DNA from 2 places in the Carboxydothermus pertinax genome. Region 1 is predicted to be linked to the other one. Evidence: predicted binding sites of a transcription regulator. Region 1 holds the regulator's gene; the other holds the start of a gene.
What was found. Region 1 encodes ArgR, which controls arginine synthesis, uptake and breakdown. Its sites were predicted from a motif close to ANTGNATAAANATACA; they were not measured.
Positions count from the first base shown of each region.

Region 2: a site for ArgR is predicted at 10,351-10,366, ahead of argC (N-acetyl-gamma-glutamyl-phosphate reductase). Genes of this name have one in related genera too.

Region 1 is NZ_BDJK01000011.1:61,837-77,095, forward strand. Features, by position in the region: gene xerD (site-specific tyrosine recombinase XerD) at 1-189, opposite strand, end outside; gene spoIIM (stage II sporulation protein M) at 199-813, opposite strand; gene cpu_RS04385 (hypothetical protein) at 863-1,519, opposite strand; gene cpu_RS04390 (DUF3866 family protein) at 1,512-2,600, opposite strand; gene cpu_RS04395 (carboxymuconolactone decarboxylase family protein) at 2,718-3,092, shown strand; gene cpu_RS04400 (hypothetical protein) at 3,116-3,313, opposite strand; gene cpu_RS04405 (HD domain-containing phosphohydrolase) at 3,303-4,844, opposite strand; gene cpu_RS13590 (hypothetical protein) at 4,866-5,006, opposite strand; gene cpu_RS04410 (MraY family glycosyltransferase) at 5,161-5,799, opposite strand; gene cpu_RS04415 (glycosyltransferase family 2 protein) at 5,977-6,654, opposite strand; gene cpu_RS04420 (copper transporter) at 6,665-7,546, opposite strand; gene steA (putative cytokinetic ring protein SteA) at 7,577-8,698, opposite strand; gene spo0A (sporulation transcription factor Spo0A) at 8,795-9,586, opposite strand; gene spoIVB (SpoIVB peptidase) at 9,660-10,916, opposite strand; gene recN (DNA repair protein RecN) at 11,033-12,691, opposite strand; gene argR (arginine repressor) at 12,700-13,152, opposite strand; gene mnmM (tRNA 5-(aminomethyl)-2-thiouridylate-methyltransferase MnmM) at 13,149-13,724, opposite strand; gene cpu_RS04455 (NAD(+)/NADH kinase) at 13,717-14,580, opposite strand; gene cpu_RS04460 (TlyA family RNA methyltransferase) at 14,663-15,259, opposite strand, start outside.
Region 2 is NZ_BDJK01000059.1:22,791-38,049, reverse strand. Features, by position in the region: gene cpu_RS12240 (enoyl-CoA hydratase/isomerase family protein) at 1-339, opposite strand, end outside; gene cpu_RS12230 (YckD family protein) at 792-1,199, opposite strand; gene cpu_RS12225 (hypothetical protein) at 1,522-2,310, shown strand; gene argH (argininosuccinate lyase) at 2,364-3,737, opposite strand; gene cpu_RS12215 (argininosuccinate synthase) at 3,753-4,964, opposite strand; gene argF (ornithine carbamoyltransferase) at 5,002-5,979, opposite strand; gene cpu_RS12205 (acetylornithine transaminase) at 5,966-7,162, opposite strand; gene argB (acetylglutamate kinase) at 7,178-8,062, opposite strand; gene argJ (bifunctional glutamate N-acetyltransferase/amino-acid acetyltransferase ArgJ) at 8,077-9,276, opposite strand; gene argC (N-acetyl-gamma-glutamyl-phosphate reductase) at 9,289-10,305, opposite strand; gene cpu_RS12185 (MFS transporter) at 10,454-11,686, opposite strand; gene amrS (AmmeMemoRadiSam system radical SAM enzyme) at 11,781-12,773, opposite strand; gene amrA (AmmeMemoRadiSam system protein A) at 12,784-14,184, opposite strand; gene cpu_RS12170 (OPT family oligopeptide transporter) at 14,422-15,259, opposite strand, start outside.

The DNA of each region.
Region 1 (15,259 bases):
TGCTGGTTTTAACTCCCGGGCCAGTTCCTGCAAAAAAAGTTTAATATCGTTAGTGGTAGCTTCTTCTAGTTTGATATTTCGGTTGTTTAAAAAAGCCGTAAATTTCTCTAAATCCCGGCGGTAAGCTAAAAGAGTATTGATTGATAAGCCTTTTTCCAATAAAAGATAATCAATAAAAAGATCGAGCATCTTCCCACCTTACTTTAAAAAGTAAAAAATTATTTTGGGAGAAAGATAAGCTTCTACCGCCGCTGCCCCATAAGCTAAAGCTACTGCCAACAGCATTAAAACAATATAGCCAAAAAAAGTAAAACCAAAGCTTTTCTCCCGACGAAAATAAACTTTAAGAAATTTTAGAGCAAAGACCACCGTTCCGCAAGCCGCCACAAACAAAACTGGTAAGTAGATAAGATTCTGGGGAAGAAGAGCTGCCAGAGCCAATAATACTCCTTTTCCCGGATTCTGAGCAGCTAAGACTCCCCCAGTAAAACCAAGCATAACTCCCCTGCTAAAAACTACAGCAAAAGCAACGGGAAAACCAATTACCGAAAGTCCTGCTAGAAATAGTAAAAGATAAATGGAAAAAAGTTGACCGCATACATTGCTAAAAACCGTTTCTTGATTATAGCTTTGCCTGACGGTATCCAAAAGTTTAGCCGCTTCCTGTACTACTATTTCTTTTTCCTGGCTACCTAAAAGAACTGCCTCCCGCACTCCCCAAACTACACCACAAAGAAAAAAAATAAACAGCATAAAATAAAGAAAGAAATGCCCTTTTTGGGGCCAAGTGCCAAAAAAGTCGTTTTCCCGCATTTTCTCCACCCCATACCTAAAGCTTAGTAATAGGTATGAGGTAAAAGGCTTATCTATACCTTTCCAAAGCCAAACGGTAGTAATAAAAAGCTCCTTCTATATCTTCAATACTACGGCCGCTGGCCGCCACCAGTGCTACCTGCCCGTAGCGGTCTAAAGCTTCTTTTATCCGGGCAAGTCCCTTTTCTACCACTTCTTTAGTATTACTTTTAATTGTTCTTGCTACCGTCACTGGAAAAACGGCAGGAGCACCTGCGGTAACCGCAGCATCAAAAACAACCCCTCCCGAATCGGTTACCGCAACCGCAACTTTTCCGTGAAAATCGGCCAGTTTTACCGTTTCTTTGCCAATATTCGGCACTACTTTTACTACCCTGCCGCCAGCAGCATTAATTCCGTCCACCACCGGCTGGATACGTCTTTGCCTCTCTCGCTCATCCCCTACCCTGGGTTCGGCAATTATTATAATGCTGGAATTTATTTCTTCTGCTAATTCCCCTGCCCTTTTCCCTATCCCAAAGGGATCAAGGGTTACCGGCGCTCGGTAGTTTGCAGGGCTAGCCCCAAAAACGGCCACTGCTCCTTCCTCTAAAACCCCCTCTAAGGTAGTAGACATATCTATAACGTCCACCACCGCCACCGCCATTCCCCTTTGACTACACCAGGCAGCCATGCTCGCATCGGAAGTAACCAGTAATTTACCCATTTTTCTCAACTCTCCTCAACATCTTCCCCGCTACTACGCCACCGGCAGCTGCCGTCAAGAAAAACTCCCGGTCCTTTGCAAAATCCCGCCCCATGGTAGATAAATTAGCAACCTCTTCTGTTAAGAGATTACTTAAATAATCTTCGGAAAAATAAAAGACCCTCACCCTTTGGGGGAAAGATTTTGTCTGTTGGGCAAGGCGTTCTTTTTTCCTCTCATCTTTTAGCTCCGGAAGGGCCAAAGAAAACTCCACCAGCGAAACTTCGTTGATCACCGTCAGCGAATGATGGCTCAGGCCAAAATGCCTCTCCCGGGGGTCGGCAAAAGAGACCCGGGGTACCATGACGGGACTGCCCCCAAGGATTTTTACCGCATTTAAATACTCCCCCTGCGCTAAAGCAGTAGACCCCCATTTGGTTCCGGTACCAACATTGCCCGGTCCCATCGCTATTATTGCCACATCTGCTTTTAAAGCTACTTTTGCTAAAATTAAAGCCGAATAAACGTTTACCGCCTCTAAATCTCCTCCAAAAGCATGGCCAAAGGTAACTGTACCACAGAGCCAGCCCCTTTGTTTTAAATTTTTCACCGTTTTACTAAAAGCTATGGGCAAGGCCCCCTGGTCGCTCATAAGATAAGCAATTCGTAAGGGTTTATTAGTGAAACGAATCCCAGCAATTACCGGTAATAACTGGCTATGTAAGGTACAAACCACTACCGGCATTCCATCTAAACTTCGGAAATTTTGGACCTCTTCATGATAGGGAGTGCCCTCCTCTTCTGCTGCCTGACATTTTAACTGCATGGGAGTATAACGAAGCTTTATAATGTGCCCAGGTCCCTTTAAGCGCTGATTTGGCCGGTTAAAATTGGCCACTACAAAATGATAACCGCCCGTCCCGAGTTTTAAAGTAACTGCAGTCGTGTTTAATAAAAGGCGGTCTTTGACCTTTGCTTTTCCGGTAAGGTTGGGATAACAAAGAGCTTTTTCGACACTTCCATTAATATCAACCAATAATTCCTGAGTTTCCTCATCTTCGTTTAAAATTTGCAAAACCATGCCCTCTTTTAATTCAATCATCAAAAACCTCCATTCAATTGCCAATCTCATTAATTATTATAAACTGATTTCCTGGGAATAAAAACGGCTAAAAATTTTTCTAGCTGTCCATACTAAAAAGAAAAAGGAGGTCATTTTATGGAACCACTAATTAAACCGGTAGCCGAGGAAGCATTGCCGGCGGAGGCTAAAGAAATCTTTGCCGCCTTAAAAGCCAAACACGAAGTAGTTCCACCCCCTTTGCAGGTCATGGCTCATAACCTTTCTATGCTAAAACTTTTTACCGAAAAGTTTAAAGTTCTTTGGGAAGAAAATCCCTTAGATGAAAAAACAAAAATTTTAATTGCCTACACTATCTCTGTATTAAATAATTGCGCCTTTTGCATCACTAATTACACAAAACAAGCCAACGACAAAGGTTTAACAGAAAAAGAGCTTTTAGGAGTTTTAGCTTTAATTGATTTAGTGGGAAGTATGAATCATTTTAACAATGGGATTCAGTTAAAGCCATAAAAAAAGGGGGATTTACACCCCCTTTACTCTTCGTAAAACAAACCACCTTCACTGCAATAAGCCAGGCACCGTCGACAGTTCCAGCAACGATCGTATTTGATAAAAATTTTTATTTCTTTTTGATCGAAATTTAAGGCGCCCGGAACACAGGAAGATACCGCCCGGCAATTGGTTAAATGAGCACATTTCCGGCAGAGTTCATTTTTTACTTTAACTGGCATTTTCATAACCCCCGTCTTCTTTTACTACTTCTAAAAAAGCCTCCACTACCTGCGGGTCAAACTGCTTACCTTTTTGGTTTATAATTTCGGCAATTGCCTCTTTTTTTGTTAAGGCTTTGCGGTAAGAACGATCGGAAGTCATCGCTTCAAAAGCATCGGCCACCGCTAAAACCCTGGCTTCTAAAGGGATCTCTTCCCCTTTTAGGCCGCTAGGATAGCCAGTCCCGTCATACCTTTCATGGTGATGGTAAATTATTTCAATAATATCCCGCATTTGCGCGATAGGTTTAATTATTTCAGCCCCAATTTCCGGATGGTTTTGGATTTCCCGGTATTCATCGGGCAAAAGTTTACCCGGCTTATTTAAAATTTTCTCCGGAATCCCGATTTTCCCGATATCGTGCAAAAGAGCAGCTTTTTTTAGCCTTTCCAGTCTTTCCTGGGAAAAACCCAACTTTTCCCCAATCTTTTCGGCAATGGCGGTAACCCGCAGCGAGTGTCCAGCAGTATAAGAATCCTTGGCTTCAATAGCCATCACCAGCGCTTGAGTAATACTAAAGCAAAGCTCTTTTGATTGTTCATAGAGGCGGACAATAGACATTTGCGCCGCCAGATAATTGCAAAAAATCGTTAAATAATCAAGCTCAGTAAAATCTAGATTGCTATATAAAGTTAAAAAGCCTAAGTTTTGGTCTTTACTGGCTAAACCAACGGTAATAATTTTTCGATAGTTTTTTTCAAAAAATAATCCGGTAACGCTTCCGGCGGTAATGGTTGTCTCAAAATTTTGCAAAGAAGGAAAACAGGAGACAGTATCTACCGCCAGGGTTAACGGAATATCCTTTTTTTCAATCCCATATACCGCTACAGGGTAAAGATAATTTTCCTGCTTTTCCTCCCAGACCCAAACTATTCCGGCGGCGGCATTGCTAATATTTACCGCAATCTTCAGTCCTAAATCGGCAAGCTCTTCTAGATCCCTTACCTGGGCAATCTTCTGGGTTTTTATCGTTAAATCTTGAAGTTTTGAAATTTCATCAAGATAAAGCTTTTTTAACCGGTAATTTTCCCAGTAAACCACCGCTACCCCTATTACCATGACAAAAAGAAAGCCCGATTTAAAAATAAAATCAAACCATTTAACCTCCGGGTCAAGGTAAGAAACAATAAAATACATTCCCGCACTAACCCCGGCGGTTATAAAACCAAAAGTTGGACCGTAATAAAAAGTGTGAAGAGCCACCAGCAGTAGGTAGCCAAAATAAAACAAACTATGCGTTAAACCGGTATAGAAAATAATAATCGTTATAAACAAACAATCCAGCCAAAAAGCAAGTTTATAGCCAAAATCCCTTTTCTCGGGATTTAACCGCAAATAAGTATACAGGAGCACCGAATAAACTATAGCCAGTAATAAAACCAAAAACGCTTTTTTATTTATGGGCTCTGGATTAAGAAGAAAAAAGAATAATGCTCCTATCAAAGCAATAAAGCGTAGGCGGTGAAAATCACTGGTTAACTGGTCATTCATAAAATTCGCTCCAAGGATATTTTAATTCTCTAATTCTACATTATTTTTACTTTTTCCTGCCGCTTCGTAACCTTGCCAAAATGCTTTTTCGTTTAAAGGATGAACCCCTTTGGCTCCAAATATTTCTTTTAATACCTCTAAAACAGTAGCAGTTTCTATCACCGATGTAACCCCCCAGAAGATAAATATCCGCATGATATTGACAAATGAAACCCAACCAAATTCCCCCCTCTTGTAATTAAAAGAAAAAGCGGTCATGGCAACCGCTTTTTTTAAAATTTTTGTACTTATTCGACTTTTTTATCAAAAATCCTTCTTATCTCCCCAATTCATCCAGATAACTTAAAAGACGATTATTTTTAATAATTGCTGTCAATGAATATTTTTCAGTCAAGAGATGGAATAAAACTAAAAAGACAACAACCCCCACTTTTACTTTGTAAGAAAAAAGCAGCACTGCCGAATATCCCAAAATAAAGCCTAAAGCATTAGACCCCGCGTCCCCCATCATAACTTTTGCTTTTAAATCCAGCGGTAGATAAGCAAGCACTATGCCAAAAACCATATATAAAAACGTTGCTGCCGGATAAGTAAAATAAGTTAGGCCGATGATAGCCGCCAGAAAAATAAATACCTTCCCGGCTCTTCCCGGACGCAAATCAAAAAGGTTCATAAAATTAATTCCCAGCACTATTAACAAAAAATCTATCACCAGAAATTTAAAGGGCTCGTTTATTGTTAACATTAGGGCCAAAAAAGCCCCCCCAATTGCTTTTAAGGCTCCTGTAGTAAGCTTGTGTTCTAAAATTAATTTTTTAAAATGCCCCTTTAGCCCTTTTGCTTTTGCATCTCCAAAAAAATCATCAACAATTCCCAAAAAAGTCATAGTGGCAACACCGGAGTAAAATAAAAACCAAAATTCTCCCCGGGAAAATAGCAAAATTAATGGTGCCATACATAACAGCACCAGCAAAAAAACCAATCCCCCCGACTGGGGGATCAGTTCCTTTTGAAAATTAGGCCTAAGATGTCCAGCAGCAGTCAACAAGGCCAATACCGGTGGCATAAGAATGCGGGTTAACACAAAAGCTACAATTAATAACAGTATCTTGGTATAAATTAGCTACACCCCCTATTCCCCTGTAAATTTCCTCTTGAAAATTTCTTTCAAAATATCTCTAAATTGCTTACCCCGGTGGAGAAAACCTTTTAAATCTCTCCCCGTTTCCCGATGGGTCATCTCCACTGGAACTTCTACAATCCGGTAACCTTTTTTTAAGGCATCAACGGTCATTCCAAATTCCAGGGCATAACCGGGAGATAAGGGAAGGAGCGCTAAAAAGCTTTCCCTGGTAAAAGCTCTCTGTCCCGACAGCACCGCGTCGATCACCTGCCCGGTAAAAAGTTTTAACCCCCAGCGGGTGAGCTTTTTGACCAGCCCAACTCCACCCTTTTTCCGGGCTTTACCAAAGCGGGCTATTACCATATCCGCTTCTCCTGAAAGAAGGGGATTTAAGAGTTTTTCCGCCCAAGCTGCAGAACTTCCTAAATCTCCATCTAACAAGACCACAAAATCTCCAGTAAATTCTTGAGCTCCCGCCTCAATAGCCTTACCTTTACCCCTGTTTTGGGTAAGTTTTATAACCCTGGCCCCCGCTTTAGCTGCCTCCTGATAAGTATTATCCGTCGAGCCGTCATCAACCACTAAAACTTCTTTAACCCCCGGAATTTTAAAGGAAGCCCTTACCGTTTCCCCAATTCTTTCCTCTTCATTAAAAGCTGGGATAATCACCGAAACTTTTTTTTCCATAATGGCCCCCTTATTGTTCAATTGGTGGCACTAACCTTTTGGCAGTACTTTTAATGCCATAGTCTCCCGTTGTGCCAAGCAAACAGTACACCAAACTTAATTGGCCTGAAGGTAAATCTAAATCATCAATGGTACTAATTCTTTCTTTCTGGTAGAATTTAACGTAAGACTTCTCGACATTACTGTATTCAGTGCCAACTACAATAGGCACAGTTTTTAAAAATTTAATTAAAGGTACGTCCAGGTAATTAACTAGCTCACTATCGTTTAAACCTCCACCAATAATGACTACACCGTCTATTGGCACGCCATATTTTCCGTTAATTTTTAAGGCATCGGTTTTAGCTAAGGTTAAAAGGGTCGAACCATTTCCCGGAGCTAAAAGATTTTTTCCTACTTCTAAAGCAAATTTAGTGTAAAACTCTTTTTCATCTTTGGTTTGCCATTTCATTTGGGATTTTATATACTCGATATCCGAAGGGTTTGTAAGCTCCTCGGGAATTATCTCAGTTATACTGGTAATTTCTGCCCCCGCCGTTTTTAAAACCCCTTTTATTTCTTCGTTTAAACCGTAATACCCGGTGACAATAATTGCCACTTTTTTACCGGTAAGCTTGCCTTTAATTAATACCGGCAAGGTTTCCTCCTGGTACTGTTTTAAAACTTTATTGGTAACTTCCAGCTCTTCATTTAATGCTTCCAGTTCATCGTTTTTCTTTTTAAGCTCATCTAAGCGCTTTTCAATGCCCTGGGTAAGCTGTTTTTGCTGATTTAAAATTGCTTCTCCAATGTTACTATCATATCCTAAAGATGTACCAATGAAAATTCCTAAGCCTAAAGCCAAAAATACCGCAATTAACGAGGCAATGTGATATTTAAAATCAATAATCATAATAAATTCGCCTCCAGTACTAATTCCAAACTATATTCCAAATAAAAGTTTAAACTGAATTACCAAAACTTTAAATAAGTTTCTAGTAACCGGCGATACAGCTAAAATAATTAACACCGGAATTAAGGCCGCAATAATTAATTGCACTAAATATTTAGCTTTAAGGCGGCTTTTATAAAGTTTATTAACACCTTTGGCATCGACAAGTTTGGAACCCACTAAAAGCCTTACTAAAAAAGTACTTCCCATCCCTTTACGACCTTTTTCCAGAAAGTCAAACAGATTCGAATGAGTTCCTACCGCTACAATTAACTCAGCACCTTTTTCGTACGCCAAAAGCATCGCGATATCTTCCGAGGTTCCAGGAGCGGGGTAAATTTGGGCCGTAAGTCCCAAATCACGAAGCCGCGCTAAACCCGGAGCTTCACCGTTTGGATAGGCGTGCACAATAATTTCTGCTCCGCATTTTAAAGTTTCGTCGCTTACACTGTCCATATCCCCAATGATGATATCCGGACAGTAACCAGCCTCCCTTAAAGCATCAGCACCACCGTCCACACCAATTAATACTGGCTTTACTTCGTTTATATACAGGCGAATTGTCTTTAAATCTTCCTGATAGTTGTGACCGCGCACCACAATCAATGCCTGCCGCCCGCGAAAATCGGTTTTAACCGGTGGCGGTGGATATTGACCCAAGATAAGTCCCGTTTCTTTTTGAGCATAATTTAAGGTATTTTCAATAAAAGCCAACATAATATCGCCTAAGTTTTCTTTGGTAGCTTCCATTTTAACCTTAATTTGTTCTTCCGTTAAAATTGTTCCTTGCCCTAAAAACTCCCCATTGCGGTAAAGGGCACCTTCTTTGACAGTCAGGCAATCCCCTTCATTTAAAACCTCAAAAAGCTTTTTTGGTGCTTCATCTACAAGGATAATACCATTTTGCACAAGCAAGAGCGGACCAATATTAGGATATTTGCCACTAATTGAAGGAGCACAATTGACTACCGCTTTCACTTTTTTTTCAATTAAACCTCTAGCTGCTACTTCATCGATATCCTGGTGATCAATTACAGCAATGTGCCCGGGTTTTAACCGTTTAATAAGATTTTTAGTTTTTTTGTCTAAAAGGGCCGTGCCCTTTATTTCCATTTGTTGCCACCCCAAGCTACTTTTTTCCTTCCTATTATAGCATACTAAAAAACGCCAGGAAACCTGGCGTTTACGGTAGAAAATCTTAATTATTTATTAACTGACCTTTGCTTCCAAGCGCAAACGGTCAGCAATCATCGCAATAAATTCAGAATTGGTAGGTTTACCCCGTTCAACATTTATAGTATATCCAAAATACTTATTAATCATTTCAATATTCCCACGGTCCCAGGCAAGTTCAATGGCATGGCGTATTGCCCTTTCTACCCGGCTGGGAGTAGTATGGTATTTTTGGGCAATCATCGGATATAACTCTTTTGTAATTGCTCCTAAAAGATTTACCTCTTTGGTTACCATTAAAATTGCATCCCGTAAATAATGATAGCCTTTGATATGGGCAGGTACACCCATCTCATGAATAATATTAGTAACTAATAAATCAAGATTTTTAGTTTTAGGTAATGATGCAAGGTTAGATGTTAGGTTGGAGGAAGTTACAGGTTTACTGGGAGTTGCTCCGTAAGCCAGTTGTCTAATCCTGGAAGCTAAGACCGAAAAATCAAAAGGTTTTAAGATATAATAATCCGCTCCCAGCTCTACCGCCCGCTGGGTTATAGACTCTTGCCCAAAGGCAGTAAGGAGGATAACTTTTGGCTTTTCTTCAAACTCTGCCAGTTTTTCTAACACACCTATACCATCTAAATGAGGCATAATAATATCAAGAACCACTATATCCGGTTTTTGATTGAAAATGACCTCTAAAGCCTCAATGCCATTATAGGCCACTCCTAAAAGCTCAAAATCTTCCTGCTGGTGTATAAATTCTTTTAAAAGCTCACAAAATTCCCGGTTGTCATCAACGATGACAATTCTAATTGGTTCCACCATCCCCGCCTCCTAAATATTACCTTGAAATTTTTTCCTCAATACATTTCGACGGCAACATTTTAATTCCTGCTTTTTACAAAACATTTTTTTCAGAAAAATAGCGACAATATTTTACAAAAACAAAATTGGGGCTCCCACCCCAGAGTTTATTATTATTATATATTTCTTTGAGCATATTTTCTATAAGTATTCCATAACCTTTGCTACTATCGCTTAAAAACACATGGGTTACAACTCCTATAAATTTACCATCTTTAATAATAGGAGAACCGCTCATTCCTTGTACGATTCCGCCGGTAATCCTTAAAAGCCTGGGATCTTTTATCCTTAAGATTAAATTTCGACCATCTTTTTGATAGGGTCTTACCTTTTCGATATAAATGGTGAATTTTTCTATTTTTTCTCCTTTTAACACGGTGTAAATTTCTGCCGGTCCTGGTTTTACTTCTTCATTAAAAGCAATGGGTAAAGGCTTTTTAAAAAAAGGATTAATTATTTCCTGACTCGCCTTACCAAAAATACCAAAACGGTTATTTAAATACACTGCACCTATAACATTTTTGTGCAAAAAGGTACCAATTTTTTCTCCCGGTTGTCCCCGGTGGCTAGGGTAAATTGTTTGGATTTTAGCCGCTACAATTTTACCTTTGTTGATGGGAAATACTTTTCCGGTATCAGGATCAATAATTGTGTGGCCCAAAGCACCAAAGCTCTTATCCCGGGGGTTATAGTAAGAGAGTGTTCCAAGCCCAGCTAAATTGTCCCTAATAAACACCCCTATGCGCCATCTCTTTTCTTCAAAACTGTAAACTGGTGTAATTTCTCGTTTAAAAATATCATCGCCCCGTTTTATCGTAAAAGTTATTTTTTGGCCTCCAAAATGATTAATAAGATTTTTTAGTTCAAATTCGTGATTAACCGTAATATCATTGACTTTTAAAATCAAATCCCCTTCTTTTAAACCTGTCTCTTTGGCAGGATTAGCATCTCCTTTTTTGGTTTTTACTTCCGAAAAACCCACCACCATAACACCAGGAGTTTTAAGGTAAATTCCAATACTGTGACCTCCGGGTACAAGATAATTCACCGGGATTTTTTTAACGGAAATTTCTTTTAGGGTAATAAGGCCCAATAGTTTTAATTCAATGCAATCCTTATTTAACGGGTTAATTTTTAAAGAAGTTAGAAAAGGGGCTTTAGGTTTTTCATCACCTAAAATTTGGATTTCATTTGGTAAGGAGTTTAGGACCAACCACCCGGACAAGCAAAAAAACAACAGAGAGATTACAACGATATTTCGCCATATTTTCCGATATTTGTTTTTTTTCAAAGGATATCACCCCATTTCGGCGTTTTTTTTGTTTAATTTTATTTTTTCTTTTGCTTTCGCCATTATGTTGATATTTTTTTGGAGTGATATCCAAAAAAAATTAGCGGGTTTTCCCGCTAATTTCCTTTTTTGAGAATTTTTTCAGCCATTTCCAGGGTTAAAGCCCCAATTTCCCGTTCCCCAAGCATACGAGCAATTTCCCAAACCCTTTCTTCCATGTTTAATTTTTTTACCCGGGTCTTGGTGCGACCATCACTAACTATTTTTTCCACTACAAAATGGGTATCAGCAAAGCCGGCGATTACCGGCGAATGAGTTACCAAAAGAACCTGATGATTTTGGGAGAGTTTTTTTAAATTTTCTCCTACCACTTCTATAATACTCCCCCCAAGCCCTGACTCTATTTCATCAAAAATCAGCGTATCATGTTCGTCTACCTGGTTAAAATACAGTTTAAAGGAGAGTAAAAGGCGGGATAGTTCGCCTCCCGAAGCAATTTTTGCTAAGGGCTTCAAATCTTCCCCGGGATTGGGAAGAAAATAAAATTGTACCGTCTCATCCCCCCGGGGCCCTGGGAAACTTGCGGAAAACATAACCTTTATTTCCGCATGGGGCATTAATAATTCCTTTAAATATTCTTTAAGGCTCTTTTCTAAATGCTCGGCCAGTTTTTTTCGCTTTTCTTTTACTAAAGCATTTATTTTAAAATAGTTTTCCCGTTTTTTTAAAGCATCTTCCTGGTAAAAAGCCTTATTTTCCTCAATTTGTGCCAAATCCTGATATTCTTTCCGGGCGTTTTCTAAAAAAACTAAAACATCCCTTAATTCTGGCCCGTATTTTTTCTTTAAAAGTTCATAACGATAAAGCCGTTCTTCCACTTCATCGGGGTTTATCGTTTGGTTTTCTAATCCATCTAAATAACCTTTAATTTCTAAAGCCGATTCCTCTAAAAGACAGGCTGCTTCTTCCACTTTTTTTAAAGCTTCCAGGGAAAAAGTATCAATCCGGGCAGCATCTTTTAAATCTTTAATAACCCGTCCCAGGCGGTCCACAATTCCCGGATCATTTTCCCCATAGATTTCCCGATATGCTTCCCCAATTAACCCTAAAAGCCTTTCCTGGTTGACAAGACGCAAACGTAAACTTTTTAATTCCTGTTCTTCTTCTAGCGAAGGATTTAATTTTTCAATCTCTTCAATACAAAACTTCAAGTAATCTAATCGTTTTAGCCGTTCTTTTTCTTGCGAAATTACAGTCTCATATTTCCTTTCCGCTTCCTGCCAGGCGTTGTAAGCTTCTCCAAGCTGTTCCCCTAATCTTTGAAATTCATCGTCCCCGCTACGGTCCAACAGCTTTAAATGATAAGATGGCGAGAGCAGTAATTGTTGTTCGTGTTGAGTCATAATATCTATTAAACCCTGGGATACTTCCCGGTAAAGAGCCAAGGGCACCACCATACCGTTAATGCGGGCCACCGACTTACCTTCCGCTGATATTTCCCGGGAAAAAATGTTTACCTCATCGGCAGGAAGTCCAAGTTCTACAAGTTTTTCCGTAAGCTTTTCCGACTCAAAAGAAGCAGTTATCAACGCTTTGGTTGCGCCTTTTCGCACCATGTCCCCCCGGGCCTTTTGCCCAATGACTAAAAGGAGAGCATCAATTAACATGGACTTTCCAGCACCGGTCTCTCCGGTTAAGACATTTAACCCCTTGGTAAATTCAAGATTTACCCTTTCAATTAAGCCAAAATTTTCAATAGCCAGCGTTAACAGCATACTATCACCTAGGATAAAAATTCATCAAATCTTGCCAATATTTTCGGAACTCGTTCGCGGTCCCGGGCAATGATTAAAATAGTGTCATCACCGGCAATTGTTCCTAAAATTTCAGGAAAAGCAACCTGATCAATAGCACTGGCCACTCCCTGGGCCGCGCCGGGCAAGGTTTTAATTACGATTAAGTTTTCACTTTGATCATAACTACTTACGGCATCAGCAAAGAGTCTTTTTAGCCGTTCTATCGATGCCGCAGAAATAGTTTTTTGGGGTAAGGCATACCGGTAACTATCTTTTTGAAAAGGAATTTTTACCAGTCCCAATTCTTTAATATCCCGGCTAACGGTAGCCTGAGTTACGTCAAAACCTTCTTGTTTTAAAGCGTCAGCCAATTCTTCTTGGGTTCTTATTACTTTTTGTTCTATAAGCTCAAGGATTTTTTTTTGGCGGCGTATTTTCAAAGAGGATTCCTCCTTTTTCCAATGATATATAACTTTGGATAAGATTGGGGACGATTTAAATATTCATGTTTTACTACAAAACCTTCCCGGTCCGGAATTTTTTGCCCAAGCTCTTCCAGCAAAATTTTTTCTTCCTCGCCTCCTGGATGGCCTACATATACAGTAATTGCGATGATTCCGCCAAGTTCAAGGAGTTTATAACACTCCGAGATGCCGGCAATTGTAGATTTTGGCTTGGTCACCACTTTTTTATCTCCCCCCGGCAGATAGCCTAAATTAAAAACTGCAGCCTTTATGGGAGAGAAAACATATTGGCGAATGTTTTCGTGGGAGTCTAAAATTAAAGTAACTCTCTCCTCTAAAAAAGCTTCCGCTAGCTTTTCTTTGGTAATCTTTAAGGCCTTTTCTTGAATGTCAAAAGCATAAACTTTACCGCTTTTCCCTACAAGCTCTGCCAGAAATAAGGTATCGTTACCATTACCGGCAGTGGCATCTACTACCACATCCCCTGCTTGAACTACCTCCTGAAGATAGAGATGGGCAAGTCCTGTAATTTTTTCCAGGTTAATCATGATAGCGATTTGCCTCCCGCATTTTCTCCCGTAAAAGCTGATAAAAACTTCGGTTTTTTAGCTTTACAAATTTTGCCCGGTAAGGAGCCTTCCTAATTAGTATTTCATCACCCTTACGGATACCGAAACCTTGCTGGCCATCTACAGTTAACATACTGCTCTCTAAAGCCGTCTTTACCAGTATTTTAATTTCTTTATCATCAGCAACGACCAGCGACCGGGCAGCAAGGGTATGGGGGCAAATGGGAGTAATAATAAAAGCTTTTACTTCCGGATCAAGGATTGCCCCCCCAGCCGATAAGGAATAGGCGGTGGAGCCGGTAGGAGTTGCCACAATTACTCCATCGGCGGCGTACTCGGTTATATACTGTTCATCGACAAAAACCGAGAAATTTATTATTCGGGCAAAAGCCCCTTTGGTCAAAACCCCATCGTTTAACCCATGAAAAACCGCCACTTCCCTTTGTTCGCGCAAAACTACGGCTTCTAACATGGTACGGTCTTCTATAATGAATTCTCCGGCTTGAATTTTTTGCAAACCAAAGTCAATTTCCTGGGGATCAAGCTCACTTAAATACCCAAGCTGCCCAAGGTTTATCCCTAAAACCGGAATACCCCTGGGGGCAAAATACCGGGTAGCACAAAGAATTGTTCCATCGCCTCCTAAGACAAAAACAAGGTCTAGCTTTCCAGCTTTTTCATCAATTTCAGCCAATTCAACAATTCCGCATTCTCCCGAAACAGCATAACGGTTTTTTAATAAAAACCCATATTCCGACGCCTTTTCCATTATTTTTTCATATAATGCCGGACTCAGTTTTTTATCTTTATTTACCGCAATACCAATTATTCTCAAGGGCGTCAACCTCCGCTATTTAAATTCTCTCTGTCTTACCTAAATCCTCCTTGATACTTAAAAAAGCAGGGAAACTCCCTGCTTACTTATTTAACCGTAAAAAAGCTTCTTCTACAACCCTACTTATGTCAATTGAAACCTCTTTTTCAGTTTTTTTTGTCGAAAGATATAATAAGTATTCTATATTTCCTTCGGGACCGGTAATCGGAGAATAGGTAAGTCCCAATACCGAAAATCCAGTATCTTTAGCAAAACCAATAATTTCTTTTATTACCTCCCGGTGGGTATCCGGGTCCTTTACTACACCTTTTTTCCCTACCTTTTCCCGCCCGGCTTCAAACTGCGGCTTTATTAAGACAATTGCCTGGCCATCGGGAACTAAAATCTCTTTGATCTTCGGTAATACTAGCTTAAGGGAAATAAAAGAAACATCGCAAGTAGCAAAATCAGGTCTTACAGGCAACTTTTCCCCTTCAAAGTAACGAATATTCGTCCTCTCAAACACTACCACCCGTGGGTCCTGGCGAAGTTTAAAGCTTAATTGTCCATATCCAACATCTACCGCAAAAACCCTCTTTGCTCCGTTTTGGAGAGCACAATCGGTAAAGCCTCCAGTCGACGCCCCAATATCTATAACAATCTTTCCCTGAAGGCTCACCTTAAATTCCTCTAAAGCTTT
Region 2 (15,259 bases), on a different contig from region 1:
CCCAACTGCATAGCCGTGAACTGCTGAAATTACCGGTTTTTCCAGATTAATTAAAAGGGTCAACCAATTATGCACTAAGTTTTCCATTAAAGTAGCCCGCTGGTCCGCCGGTGTTTTGGCAAAGTTAGCAAGCATCCTTTTCACATCGCCACCGGCACAAAAACCGGGACCGGCACCGGTTAAGACCACCGCTCGTATATTTTCGTTATTTTTAACCTGAAGGAGAATTTCGGCCAATTCCACCTGCATTTCTTCATTAACCGCATTGACAACTTCCGGACGGTTTAAGGTTATTATCCCCACTTTGCCGTTTTGTTCAAAAAGTACCGTGTTACCCACTTCCTCATTCCCCTTTGCTCATATTTTCCTCATTATTATAAGGGGTTTGTGAATAATTTTCAAACTTTTTAGGCAAAACTTTTAACTTTTCCTTAACACTTTTTGTGAATGAGAGCACTTGTTTTTGAATGATTTTTTGTATACAATATACTTAGAGCAGGAGGTGCCACCGATGACAATTTTTTATTATGAAATTCTCGCCCTGATAAATAAAAACCATTAAAACTTTTGCGCTTGGCCCCTGCTTTTCAGCGTACTTTAACAAAAACTTTACCAAAACCCTCTGGTATTTATGATGTTTTTGGTATACAATATGCACTGCAAGCTTCCTTAGTTTAACGTTTCTTTTTCTTAATGTACACAACCCGAATCTTCCCGCCAAAATTGGCGGGTTTTTTATTAAGCATAAAAAAAGAGCCTTCCGTAAAGGAAAGCTCTCTTTACCTAATAAACTAATTGGTTGCCGGAGGGGTAGTTGGAGCATAAGCACCGCCGCCAAATCCGCAGCCACCAAAGCCGCCTCCAAATCCGCAGCCGCCATATCCAGCTAAAGCGTTAGGACAGGCAACTCCAGGGCCAAAGCCGTAACCACCGGCACCAGGTCCGGGAGTAACAGCAGCAGGATTTTTCTCAAGATAGTCAAGTCTTGCATCGATGTTCTTTTTAATCACTTCACCCTGCTCTTTAGTTAATAGCCCAGCTTTCACCCGCACATCCACCATCTTTTTCTGGACCTCAGCCATCTGACGGTACAATCCTTTAAGTTCCTCTAACTGCGGATTGGTAACTGCAGCAATTGCCGGAACGGCTATGGCCAGCAGTAAAACAACAATTAAACCTACCAGAAGTTTTTTGTTCATTGTTCCACCTCCCGTTTCTTATTTCCTGCTTCTAAATTTACCACCAAATCTTTAGCAAACCGTGCCGAATTTGTTACGATTTTGTTACAGAAAACAGTATCCGGTAAACTACCGAAACATTAAGCGCTGAACCTAATAGTAACCACCCGTAATAATTAAAACAACAGCAAAAAATATTACCTCAGGGTTACGAAGAGAGTAGGAAAGGCTAAAGTTAACCTAATTAGATTTCATCATATGATTTAAAAAAATAATCTTTGCCAAAAGTACACAAAAAATTTTAAAATATTTTTAAAAAAGTTCAATAACAAGGTGAGAATTGATGTTTTACAAAAAGCTTCAAGAAATCGCCAATGAAGATACTCGAAACTTTTTTAACGAATATGCTCCCCACCGGGAAAAACTGATGGCCGAAATCTTAAAGGCAAAATCTTCCGGACGGGCTATTATCCTGGGAGCAGGAAATTGCAATGACATAGATTTAAATGAGCTCAGTAAAAAATTCGACCAGGTTTTTCTTCTCGATATTGATGTAACGGCAATGGAACTGGGATTGCAAAGGCAAAAACCCATTTATCCGGAAAAAATTAAAATTTTAGAATTTGATTTAACCGGTATTTTAGCCAACATTCAACTGGTAATCCGGGATACTTCCCTGGATACACTCTTAGAGGCCTTAAAAGCGGTAAACGATAATCCAAAACACCCCGAAGAATTCGAACAAAGCTTTGATTTGGTTGTATCCGCCGGTGTTATTACCCAGATAATTTATCCGTTAAAAGCAGCCGATTTCATGGCCGGCTTTTATTCCATCCATGATTTGTTGGAATTCTTAAGAGACCGTCTTTTTCGTCAACATCTCAAGTTAATTTTCCGGCTTTTAAAGGATGACGGTCGAGCAATTTTTACCGTTGACCATCCGCTGCTCGATTATCCCCCGGAAGAAGCAGTTAAATGGCCCAGACTTTATATCCGAAGAACTTCCAGGCTCTACGATGAACTAATTGAAGAGTCTCCTTTAGAAGATGCTATCCCACCTACCTACTGGCACTGGGAAATACCGGGGAATCACTTTCTCGTGGAATGCCATATACTAAAGCGCAAACTCTAATAAAAACCCCTTTCGGTCTTTAAATTGCCAAAAAAAACCACCCGCGCGGGTGGTTATTTTGCTAATGCTTCCCGGGCTTGTCTTAACTGTTCAATTACCGCCTGAGGGGCAGGCCCCCCGAGAAGCTCCCTTTTAGCTAAGACATTTTCAATTTTAAGCTTTTCGTAAATATCCTCTTCGATTAATGGCGACATCTCTTTAAGCTCATCCAAGGAAAGCTCCAACAGTTCCCTTCCAGTTTTTTCGGCTTTTAACACCAGTTCTCCAGTAATCCTGTGAGCTTCTCTAAAAGGAACTCCTTTTTCCACCAGGTATTCGGCCAAGTCGGTAGCATTAAGAAATCCTTTTAAAGCCGCCTTATACATAGCCCCCTGGTTAAATTTAATTGTTTTCAGCATTCCAGTAAAAACCCTTAAACTTCCCTTTAAGGTATCGACGGTATCAAAAAGCGGCTCCTTATCTTCCTGCATATCCTTGTTATAAGCTAAGGGCAAACCTTTCATCATCGTTAATACCGCCATTAGATTGCCGTATACCCTGCCGGTTTTACCCCGGATAAGTTCGGCAGCATCGGGATTTTTCTTCTGGGGCATCATGGAAGAGCCGGTAGCATACCGGTCATCAATTTCCACAAAGGAAAATTCTTTGCTATTCCAAAGAACAATTTCTTCGGAAAAGCGGCTTAAATGCATCATCGTAGTGGCCGCCGCAAAGAGAAATTCTAAAATATAGTCCCGGTCCGATACCGCATCAAGACTGTTTTCACAGACACCATTAAAACCTAAAAGTTCGGAAACAAACTCCCGGTCTAAAGGTAAGGTGGTACCGGCCAGTGCTCCGGCTCCCAGCGGCGACCTATCAGCCCGTTTTAAACAATCGTAAAAACGGCTTCGGTCCCGGTCAAACATCCAGAAATATGCCAAAAGATGATGGGCCAGGGTCACCGGCTGCGCCCGCTGCAGGTGAGTATAACCGGGCATGATAGTGTTTAAATGCCCTTCGGCCAGATTAATTAAAGTTTCCTGGAGCTCTTTTATAAGAGCAATAATAGCCGTACCTTCTTTTTTTACATAAAGCCGGGTGTCTAAAGCCACCTGGTCGTTACGGCTACGACCGGTGTGGACTTTTTTCCCCACGTCCCCGATTTTCTTAATTAACAGCGTTTCAATATTCAGGTGAATGTCTTCGGCTTCAGGGGAAAAATCCACCTTACCGGCTTTTATCTCCTCTAAAATTTCTGTAAGTGCCCCAACAATTTTCTCTTTTTCCTCATTGGTGATTATACCCTGCCGGGCCAGCATCGTCACATGGGCAATGCTCCCCCTGATATCTTCTTCGTAAAGCCGCCAGTCAAAGTGGATTGAGGCATGAAAATCCCGCATTTCCCGGTCGGTATCCTTTTCAAAGCGTCCACCCCAGAGCTTCATTTTCCTCTCCTTTACCTACTTCTGGTATGGTTTCTGGGTCATAGCCCTTACTTTAAGTGGAAGGCCAAATAAATTAATAAATCCTTCGGCATCCTTCTGGTTATAGAGGTTATCTTCACCAAAGGTAGCTAAATCTTTAACATAAAGGGAGTAAGGAGAAGTTATACCGGCCGGGTAAATATTTCCTTTGTAAAGCTTAACTCTGACTTTTCCTGTAACCGTTTCCTGGGTTTTGTCCACAAAAGCTTCCAGAGCTTCCCTTAGAGGCGTAAACCATAAGCCATCGTAAATAAGTTCGGCATACTTTAAGGCTACCATCTGTTTAAAGTGCATGGTCTGCCGGTCTAAAGTTAAGCTCTCTAACTCCCGGTGAGCAAAGGTTAAAATGGTCCCTCCGGGAGTTTCGTATACTCCCCGGGATTTCATACCCACCAAACGGTTTTCCACCATGTCGGCAATACCTATTCCGTGCTTGCCGCCAAGCTCATTAAGCTTAAAAATTAATTCCACCGGCGAAAGTTTTTCCCCGTTTACCGCTACCGGTTCTCCTTTAACAAACTCTATTTCTACATACTCCGGCTTGTCCGGGGCTTTTTCCGGAGGGTTGGTAAGTAGGAGCACATTTTCCGGCGGTTCAACGGCCGGGTCTTCTAAAATACCCCCTTCGTGGGAAAGATGCCAGAGGTTTCTATCCATGCTGTAAGGCTGCTTCTTGGTAACCGGTACCGGAATCCCTCTCTTTTCGGCATAATCAATGGCATCTTCCCGGGATTTTATCTCCCATTCCCGCCAGGGAGCGATGATTTTTAAATCCGGATTTAACGCTTTAACGGTAAGTTCAAAACGTACCTGGTCGTTACCCTTACCGGTTGCCCCGTGAGCTACCGCCACCGCCCCTTCCTTTTCCGCTATCTCCACCAACTTTTTAGCAATAAGCGGACGGGCTACCGAAGTTCCCAGAAGGTATTTATTTTCGTACACCGCTCCTGCTTTCAGCATGGGAAAAACAAAATCCCGGACAAACTCTTCCTTAACATCTTCAATATATATTTTGGCAGCGCCGCTCTTAATCGCCTTTTCCCTTAAAGGTTCTAATTCTTCCCCCTGGCCCACATCGGCCACCATGGCAATAACTTCGTAACCGTAATTTTCTTTAAGCCAGGGAATAATAATCGAGGTATCCAGGCCACCGGAATAAGCCAAAACTACTTTTTCCGCCATATTTATGCCTCCCGTTGTATTTTTATACGCATTAAATCCTAAATTATCCTAAGAGTAAAGTCAAGATAGCCTTTTGGGCGTGCAGCCGGTTTTCCGCCTCAGCAAAGACCACCGAATGTTCACCATCGATCACTTCGGCGGTCACTTCTTCACCCCGGTGGGCCGGCAGGCAGTGGAGGAAGATAAAGTCCTGCTTGGCATGGCTTACCAGTTCACCGTTAACCTGATAGGGTTCAAAGACTTTAACCCGCTCAGCACTTTCCGCCTCCTGCCCCATCGAAGCCCAAACATCGGTTACCACCACATCGGCACCGGTAACCGCTTCCACCGGATTGTGGGTTAATAATAATTTTGTTCCCCACCTGCTGGTTTCCTTTTGGGCAATTAAACTTACTTTTTGATCCGGTTCATAGCCCGGTGGGGTAGCTACGGCCACCTCCATACCTACCTTGGCTGCACCAATCATTAACGAATGGCAGACGTTGTTGCCATCCCCTACCCAGGCCACCTTTAAACCTCTTAACTGCCCCTTATGTTCTTTAATTGTCAGTAAATCCGCCATGATTTGACAGGGGTGTTCGTAATCGGTAAGACCGTTAATAACCGGCACGTCGGCATAGTAGGCCAGTTCTTCTACTTCGCTATGACTGTAGGTGCGAATCATAATACCATCCACCATCCGGGATAAGACCCGGGCAGTATCGGCAATCGGTTCACCACGGCTTAGTTGCGAGTCGGTAGCGGTTATAAAGAGAGGATATCCTCCTAACTGCACCATACCCACTTCAAAGGAAACCCTGGTCCGGGTAGAATTTTTGCTAAAAATCATGGCCAAGGTTTTCCCTTTTAAAATCGGAGTCGAAATTCCCTTTTTTTGCCGTAATTTTAACTCCGAAGCTAAATCCAATACTTCCTCTATCTCCTCCCCGGTCAAATCGTTCATTGAAAGAAAATCCCGTCCCCGGTAGGATGCTATCATCTTTTCTAATTTCTCGGCAAAGGCGAAATCATAAAGCTCCATCGATGCCTGCCTCCTTTACGGCCAGCAAAATTTTTTCCGACGCTTCCCGGATTTCTTCCCGGGTAATTATTAGCGGAGGTACAATCCTTAAAATCCACTCCCCAATGTTATTTATTAACACTCCTTTGGCTAAAAGTATTTCAGAAACCCGGCCTGCTCCCGGGAAATTCAGCTCAATTCCCAGCATAAGTCCGTATCCCCGCACTTCTTTGATACCCGGTGCATCCGCTAAGAGGCTATAAAATAACTTACCTTTATCCAAAACCTCCTCTAAAAATCCCGGCGCTAAAACTTCTTCAAGAACGGCCAAAGCTGCGGTACAGGCCAGGGGATTTCCCCCGAAGGTCGAAGCATGGTCCCCCGGCTCAAAAGCCTTGGCCACTTCTTCTTTGGCCAACACCGCCCCAATGGGTACCCCTCCGGCAAGGCCTTTGGCCAGGGTAATGATATCCGGCACCACCCCGAAGTGTTCAAAAGCAAATAATTTGCCCGTCCGGCCAACCCCCGTCTGTACTTCATCAAAGATAAGCAAGATATTTTTTTCCCGGCAAAGTTCTGCTACTTTTTGCAAATACGCGGGGTCAGCCGGATTTACTCCCGACTCCCCCTGCACCGGCTCTAAAATAACCGCTGCAGTTTTGGAAGTTAGAGCTTTTTCCAGGGCATCCAAATCATTATAGGGCACGTGAACAAAACCGGGCACCAAAGGTCGAAAAGGTTTCTGGTATTTTTCCTGACCGGTAGCCGAAAGGGCTCCCATGGTTCTTCCATGGAAAGAGTTAACGGCAGAAATAATTTCGTATTTTTCTTCCCCTTTTTGCCACCAGTATTTGCGGGCAAGCTTTATAGCCCCTTCCACCGCTTCCGCCCCGGAATTGGCAAAAAATACCCGATCAAAGGGGGAATTTTCCACAAGCTTTTGGGCCAGTTCCACCTGGGGCCGGGTGTAAAATAAGTTACTGGTATGGTGTAAAGTTTTAACCGCCGTTTCGACCGCTGCCGTTAACTTGGGATGAGCATAACCCAGGGTATTTACCGCAATGCCCGCAACCAAATCCAGGTATTTATTCCCCGCATCATCGTAAACATAGGAACCCTTACCGGAAACCAAATAAACCGGTTTTCGCCGGTAAGTTTGCATTAAGTATTTACTTTCCTTTTCAATGAGCTCCTTGTACTCCATCGCTACCTCCCATTTTCAGGGAGTGAGCATTGTGCCCACCCCAGCATCGGTGAAAATTTCTAATAGCAATGAATGGGCAATACGGCCATCGATAATGTGCACCGAACCAACGCCCCGCTTTATAGCGCTTATGGCACTTTCGGCTTTGGGAATCATCCCGCCGCGGATTACTCCCCGGTTAATTAGCTCTTTCACTTCAGCAATACTGGCCTTGGAAAGAAGAGAATTTTCGTCCTTTTCATTAAGCAAAATTCCGGGAGTATCGGTTAAAACAATCAGTTTGTCGGCTTTTAAAGCTACTGCCACCTCAGCCGCCACTTCATCGGCGTTTATGTTATAAAATTCCCCGCTACCATTGGAGCCCACCGGCGCAACTACTGGAATGTAGCCTTTATCAATTAAAGTTAAGAGAATTTCCGGATTTACTTCCGAAATTTCCCCTACATACCCGAGATCAAGGTACTCTTCCCCCGTAGGCTCCGGATTTTTCGCAAGTTTTTTATGGGCTTTTATAAGTCCCGCATCCTTCCCCGAAAGGCCCACCGCTTTGCCTCCGGCTTTTTCAATAAGTCCAACAATCTCTTTATTGACCTTTCCCACCAGCACCATTTCCACTACTTCTAAGGTAGCTTCGTCGGTAACCCTCAACCCATTTATGAAGTTTGACTTTATGTTTAGCTTATTTAACATGCGGCTGATTTCCGGGCCACCGCCGTGTACTACCACCGGGTTAATCCCCACAAATTTCATCAATACTAAATCATTAATAACCGCTTCTTTTAACTGGTCACTGACCATGGCATGACCGCCGTATTTAATGACTATTGTCTTGCCGTAAAACTTTTTAATATAGGGAAGAGCTTCTATTAAAACTTTAGTTTTTTCCAAGTATTTTTCCATCTTTTTCCCACCTTCTAAGTCCGGTAACTGGCATTGATTTTCACGTAATCGTAGGTTAAATCACAACCCCAGGCTACCGCATTTGCATCGCCTTCGTTTAAATCAATGGTTACTATTACTTCCTCGCGAGCCAATTCTTCTTTAGCTTCTTCCTCCGAAAAAGGAAGGGGTACGCCCTTTTGCAATACTTTTACCTTACCCAGGTAAATATCGATTTTCTCCACCGTTATTTCTTCTCCGGCATACCCAACCGCAGTAATTATCCGTCCCCAGTTAGCATCTTCCCCAAAAACCGCTGCTTTAAAGAGGTTAGAAGAGGTAACTGTTCGCGCAATTTTCCGGGCTTTCTGAAGGCTTTCAGCGTTAATCACCCGTACCTCGATAAGCCGGGTCGCTCCTTCCCCGTCCCGGGCAATAGCTTTTGCCAAATAAATTGCCACGTATTCCAGAGCATTCTTAAATTTTAAGTAAGCTTCTTCCTCTTTACTTTCTACCCAGACTCCAGAAAGTCCATTGGCTAAAACCGCCACCATATCGTTGGTACTGGAATCGCCATCCACCGAAATCATATTAAAGCTTTCGTCTACCACTTCCCGCAATGTTTCCTGTAAAAGCTCTTTTTCCATACCAATATCGGTGGTAATAAACGCCAGCATTGTCGCCATGTTAGGGTGAATCATTCCTGAACCTTTAGCTATACCACCGACCTTCACCGTCTTCCCGTAAACTTCAAATTCTACCGCAATTTCTTTGGGAACCGTATCGGTGGTCATAATCGCTTCCGCCGCAGCTCCGCTTCCCTCCCTGGATAAAGCCTGGCAGGCCATCCTTATTCCATTAAGCACCTTATTAACAGGAAGCGGCACGCCGATTACCCCGGTAGAAGCCACCAGAATCTGCGAAATAGGTATTCCCAGGCATTTTCCTGTTTCATCAAGCATCTGGCGGGCAGCCAGCATTCCCTCTTCGCCAGTACAGGCGTTGGCATTGCCGCTATTGACTACAATGGCTGAAATAAGCTGGTCTTTGATATTTTCCATAGATAAAAGTATTGGCGCTGCCTTCACTTTATTGGTCGTGAAAACCGCAGCTCCTACCGCCGGTTTTTCGGAAAAAATCACCGCTACATCTTTTTTGCTCTTTTTTATCCCCGCATGAACCCCGGCCGCCAAAAAACCTTCGGGTGCAGTAACTCCACCTTGAATTTTCTTCATTTTAACTCCCTCCTAAAAGTAAATTCCCGTATTTTTAAGTCCGCAGGTTTCATCAAGTCCGGCCATTAAATTCATATTTTGCACCGCCTGCCCCGCAGCCCCTTTGCCCAGGTTGTCAATGGCCACAGTAATTATCACTTTTCCACCTGGTTCCTTATTTAACGCAATTAAAACATTGTTAGTCCCTGCCACCGCTCTGGTTTCCGGTAAATATCCTTCCGGTAATATCTTTATAAATGGATTATCATGGAATTTATTTAAATAAATTTTCCTCAATTCCTCAGTAGAAAGATTTTGCTTTAGGTCTAAGTATATTGTCCCTAGAATTCCTCGTTTCATCGGAATCAGATGGGGGGTAAAGATTACCCTTAAGCCTTGGGCATAATTGTTTAGAATATTTTCCATTTCCGGTAAATGCCGGTGCACACCACCAACTCCATAAGGGCGAAAGTTTTCAGCAACTTCCCCAAAAAGCATCTCCCTTTTAGCCGATCTTCCGGCACCCGTAACCCCCGACTTCATATCGCTGATGATCACCCCTTGAAGCAAATCCTTTTCGGCTAAAGGAAGAACCGCCAGCAAAAACGCTGTCGGATAGCATCCTGGATTGGCTATAAGCCTGGCAGTTTTTATTTTTTCGGAAAAATATTCCGAAAGACCATATACAGCTATTTCCACTAGCTCGGGAGCCGGATGCGGTCCGTACCATTTTTCATAAACCGCAAGGGGCAGCCGAAAATCCGCCGATAAATCGATAACTTTCACCCCTCGTCGGACAAGTTCTCCAGCATAACGACCACTTTCTCCGTGGGGTAGAGCCAAAAAGGAAAAGTCAAATTCTTCCTTAGCAAGCTCATCAAGCGGTTTTATTTTCCCGGCAAAATCAAGCCCTAAAAAGTTTTGCCGGAAGTCTATCTCTCCATCCCCTCGACTAAAGAGAAATAGCCCCGACACTTTTGGATGCATAGACAATAATCTTACCAGTTCTGCCCCCGTATAACCAGTGGCACCTACTACCGCAACTTTCAAGGCTACCCCTCCTTTTTCTGATATATTTATAATATTACATACTTTTGTATAATTATGCAATATTTTTCCCAAAAAAATTTCCGGGTATTTATTGAGCCCGGAACTAAACTTTATTATTGTCGTTGCCTCCTCCTTAATTTTTATTCATTTAAACCTCTTGCCCAAGATACGAATACTTTTTAAAAGCTAAATAATAAAATGCCGTTCCGCAAAAATACAGTATACCAACTGTCGTAAAAATCAAGGGGTAGCCTCCTGCTTTAAAAATTAAGGCACTAATCGGGCCTCCTAGAGCCCAACCTAAGGAAAAAGTAGCCTGATTTAAACTTAAAATAAGTCCTTTACGGGAAGGATCAATAATTAAAACATTAGCAGCTTGAAAAAGTGGCGTTCCAGCATTCATAAAAGTATGGCGAACCAGAAAAACTACCACCGCCCAGGATAAATAGGGAACATACCCCAGATAAACGGTAAAAGGAAGGGATAAAAAGTTTAAAATAACAAAAGCCCGCACTAACCCAAAGTAACGGGCAGACTTCGTTCCCAGAATCATTGCCAAAGACGTAAGGCCCTGGGCTCCCGCCAGCGCAAGGCCGATAAAGGTATTAGTAACCCCAAAACGGTTAGCAAAATAAAGATTAATATAAGGCATAAAAAGCCCCGATCCCGTTCCTATTAAAAGTGAAAATATAAAGATAGCCCTAAAAATGGGAAAATCTTTTTTATCCGAAAAAATCCCAAATATAATCTTTTTAAGATCCTCTTTTATTTCTACTTTCCGTCCCTTTTCCAGGTTAGTTAAAAATAAATTTCCCACTAAAAAAATTAAAGCCCCTAAAATTAGCGAGGCCCGGTAGCTGTTTTTCAGGGATAATATTCCGGATAAAAGGTCAGTAATGGCCCCTCCTCCGAAATTTCCCAGCATTGAGGCAATCATAATAGACGAATAGTGTAAGCCAATTAATTTTACTTCTTCCCCCGGCCGAGAAACTTCCGATAGATATGGTACACCATTTACCACCAGCACCGAAAATCCCAGGCCAAAAAGAAAAGCAGCCAGAATTATCAGGCCAGGAGTTTCAAATACTCCTTGAAGAATTAACATTCCCCCGGCAGCAAAACTTCCCCAAAAAATAAAACGGCGCCGGCCATACCTATCCCCAATGTAACCGGCAGGAATCATAAACAAGGCCTGGGCTAAGGAGCTTGCCGCCACCACCTGACCCGCTACCTCCATCCCCAAACCCAGCTGCTTTAAATATAAATTAAAGAGTACCTGATAGATTCCATAACCAATATTCACAAAAAGCTGGGATATTAAAAATTTTTTTGCACTTTTTCCTGCAGTAAAAAAAGCTTTAATAATTGACTGTTCCCCCATAGTTTGCTCCTAAGTTACAAATTTTCTTTTTAATATATAAAATAAAACTGGTGGTGTTTTTTATTATTTATACCTCTTTTAAAAAAATCCTTCTTTAGAGAATAACTTTAACTTTATTTTTACATTGCCGGCAGGTATTTTCCAAAAGTCCAGAGGTATCTACTTCAAAATAATTCCGCCGAATTAACAACGCCCCACAGTTAGGGCAAAAAGTATCATTAAAAATTTCAGGTAAATTCCCCAGGTAAACATAGTTTAAATATTTCCTTGCTAACTTTTGCGCCCGCATTAAACTTTCCACTGGAGTAGGCGGTAGATTAAATTTATACCTGGGGAAGTACCGGGAAAAGTGCAGGGGAATATCCGGATTTAAATTTGCTAAAAAACTTGCTAATTCCTCAATTTGTTCATAAGTATCATTCAGCCCCGGAACAAGCAAAGTAGTTATCTCCACATGGACGCCATACATTACTGAAGTTTTTATCACCTCTAAAACCGGAGTAAGACTCCCTTGACAAACCTGATGATAATACTCCTCGGTTATCCCTTTTAGGTCAATATTGAGAGCATCTATAAAAGGTAAAAGCTTTTCTAAAGGTTCTTTATTGATAAATCCATTGGTAACTAAAACGGTTTTAAATCCGAGTTTTTTTAGTAAAGGAGCCGAAGCAAAAATATACTCGTACCACACGGCCGGTTCCGAATAGGTATAAGCTACCCCAATCATCCCCTCCCGTTGATATCTCTGGGTAAACTTAACCAAATCTTCGGGTAAAAGTTCGTCACCATTTATAGCAAGATGGGCTATTTCATAGTTTTGGCAAAAACCACACTGAAAATTACAGCCAAAAGTACCAAGGGAAAGGATTTGGCTTCCCGGATAAAAGTGATAAAGTGGTTTTTTTTCGATTGGGTCAAGGTTTACTGCTGTAACCAATCCATAATTTAAGGAATAAAGTTTGCCTTCTATATTTTTTCTTACCCGACACCGACCAGCCTTACCGTTTGCTATCCGGCATTGATGCGGACAGAGATGGCACTGGACAAAAAAATTACCCAAAGTTTCATAAAACAAGGCCTCTTTCATCGCGCCACCTCTAATAATAGCGTTCCACCAAAAACCTTTCAATTTTCACCGACTCGTCGGGAGCTATACCTGCTTTTCGTCGAGCAATGTCTAGCTGCTTTTCAACCGTATCTACCCCCTCTAAAGCGGGAAGTAGTAATCCCCGGCGGTAGCCTTTGGAGACAATTACCCCGTATTTTTTAGGATCTAACTCAGAAAGGTCTGATACTTCTTCTGGAGGATAAAGGATGTCCACCGAATAGGTAAGTTCATCCAATTCCTTTTCTTCCACCGGCTCAAACCGTGGGTCATTTAACCCCGCTTCCAAACTGTTTTTTATAATCTCTTCCGCCAAATTACCGGTAGTCGGCGCTATCGTACCAATGCACCCTCGAAGCTCCCCGTCTTTTTTTAGCGAGACAAACACTCCCGCTTTACGGCTAAAAATCTCCGGCAACGGCATTGGCGGGGTAATGGTCTTTCCGGTACGGACGTAAGTTTCAAGAGCCTCCCGGGCAAGCCGCACATAAGGCGACTCCTGTTCCCGGCGCTTTTTTATTTCTTCCTTTTTTTTATTCATTAATTTTGGATAAAAATTTCGATTCGCGTCTTCCTCTCCTTTTGCCACTTCCGCCACCATATAGCCTACCCCAAAAGGCCCTTCGTAGCTAAGCACTCTGCTTCTTACCTGGTATCCTTCAAAAGCACCAAATAACATAATGAAGGAGCGAAGTCCGCACTCCCCGGCCTGTTCAGCAAAACTTGTATCTAGAGTCAAAAGCTCCCAGGGATCCCCTTTGGAAAATATCTCAACCATCATCCGGTCAAAGTATCGTCCTGAAGGATCATAACCTGCAGGAGCATCTTCGGTAAGTCGATGGGATAAGTCGCCAGAGGCAATGAGGGCAATTCGACGTTGAAATTTTGCCGCAACTTCTTTGATTACAGTCCCTAACCGGTAGAGCTCGGAAAAAGGTATTAACCCCTGGCTTACCACCACAAGCTTATACTTTCGCTCCGGGTCTAAATAATAAAGCGGTACCATCGTTCCGTGATCAAGAGAAACTGGAACTCGCAGTACCCGGGCCAGGCTTTCATCAATCCCGGCAACCGCAAGCCCTTCTTGTTTAGCTGCCGCAATTAACGCTTGGGCCAGTTCCCGGTCGTTCTGGTAAGAAAAATTTACATTATAAGCCCCAAAATAGCCAAAGTTTCCGGAAAGTTTATCATTAATATTGATCGCTACCACGTCACTAAAAAGGGGAGCATGCGGAGAAATAACCACTAAAGTCTCGGGATTCATGTTCCTTAACTTTTCCTTAAGCTCTAGCAAAGCATTAATAGTTTTTTGACAAGCTTTTTCTTCCCCCCGCCCTATTTCCGGTATGATAAGCGGCGGATGGGGAACGGCAAAACCAATAAAATCCCCCATTTTTAATCCTCCCCAGTGTCCAATTCCTTAGGACAGTAATCTTTTGGTTCCTGGCAATATGCCTCACACCATTCACAACTACCGTACTCGGCACAATCAAAACAAACACAGGATAAACAGAGGTTAGGCATACCACCACTCCATTCAATGGATTTCTTTAAAATTTATTATATGTAATTTTAGCCAAAATTAAAATAAAAAAGAGGCTGTCTTAAAGGACAGCCCTCAGCAAGTTTTCTATGCTTCTTTTTTACCCCTTGCTACATATCGGAACAAGATTAAACCCAAAACAACAAACATGGCAAAGCCCCACCAGGGATTACCGGATATTGGTAAGTTACTAAAAAACGCTACTTTATCCGAAAGTCCCTTATAGGCCAAGAAAGCGATAACTATCCCCATCAAAGCATCTCCGGCAATTAAACCAGAAGCAAATAAAATTCCTTTTTCCACTTTTTCCTTTAAGATTTCACCGGAAAAGGTTCGGTCAACAATCCAGCGAATTATTCCACCAGCTAAAACTCCGGTACTTAAGTGCAAAGGGAGGTATAAGCCAATTGCCACCGGTAAAATTGGAAGTTTTAATACTGCTAGGATAATACCAATTACCACCCCCGCCAAAACCAGGGCCCAGGGAAGGGTTCCGGTCATAACCCCTTTCACAACCATCGACATTAAGGTTGCCTGAGGAGCCGGCACTCTATCGGTACCAAGGCCATAAGCCTGGTTTAGCATTAAGATTACCCAGCCAACAATTACGGTGCTCGCAATACCACCTATTAAAACCCCGATTTGCACATATTTAGGAGTAGCCCCGATGATATGCGCAGTTTTTAAGTTTTGCGCTAAGCTACCGGCAATGGAAATAGCCACACAAATGGTAGCACCGGTAGTGATCGAAGCAATCATGCCAGTAGTCCCCACAACCCCAGTAGCTTTTAAGAGTAAGGTACTTGCTAAAAGAGCAGCAATCGTCATCCCCGATACCGGCAGGTTAGAAACACCAACTAAACCAGCAATCCGGGCTGAAACTGCAGCAAAGAAAAAGCCGAAGAGAATAATTGAAAGAGCACCC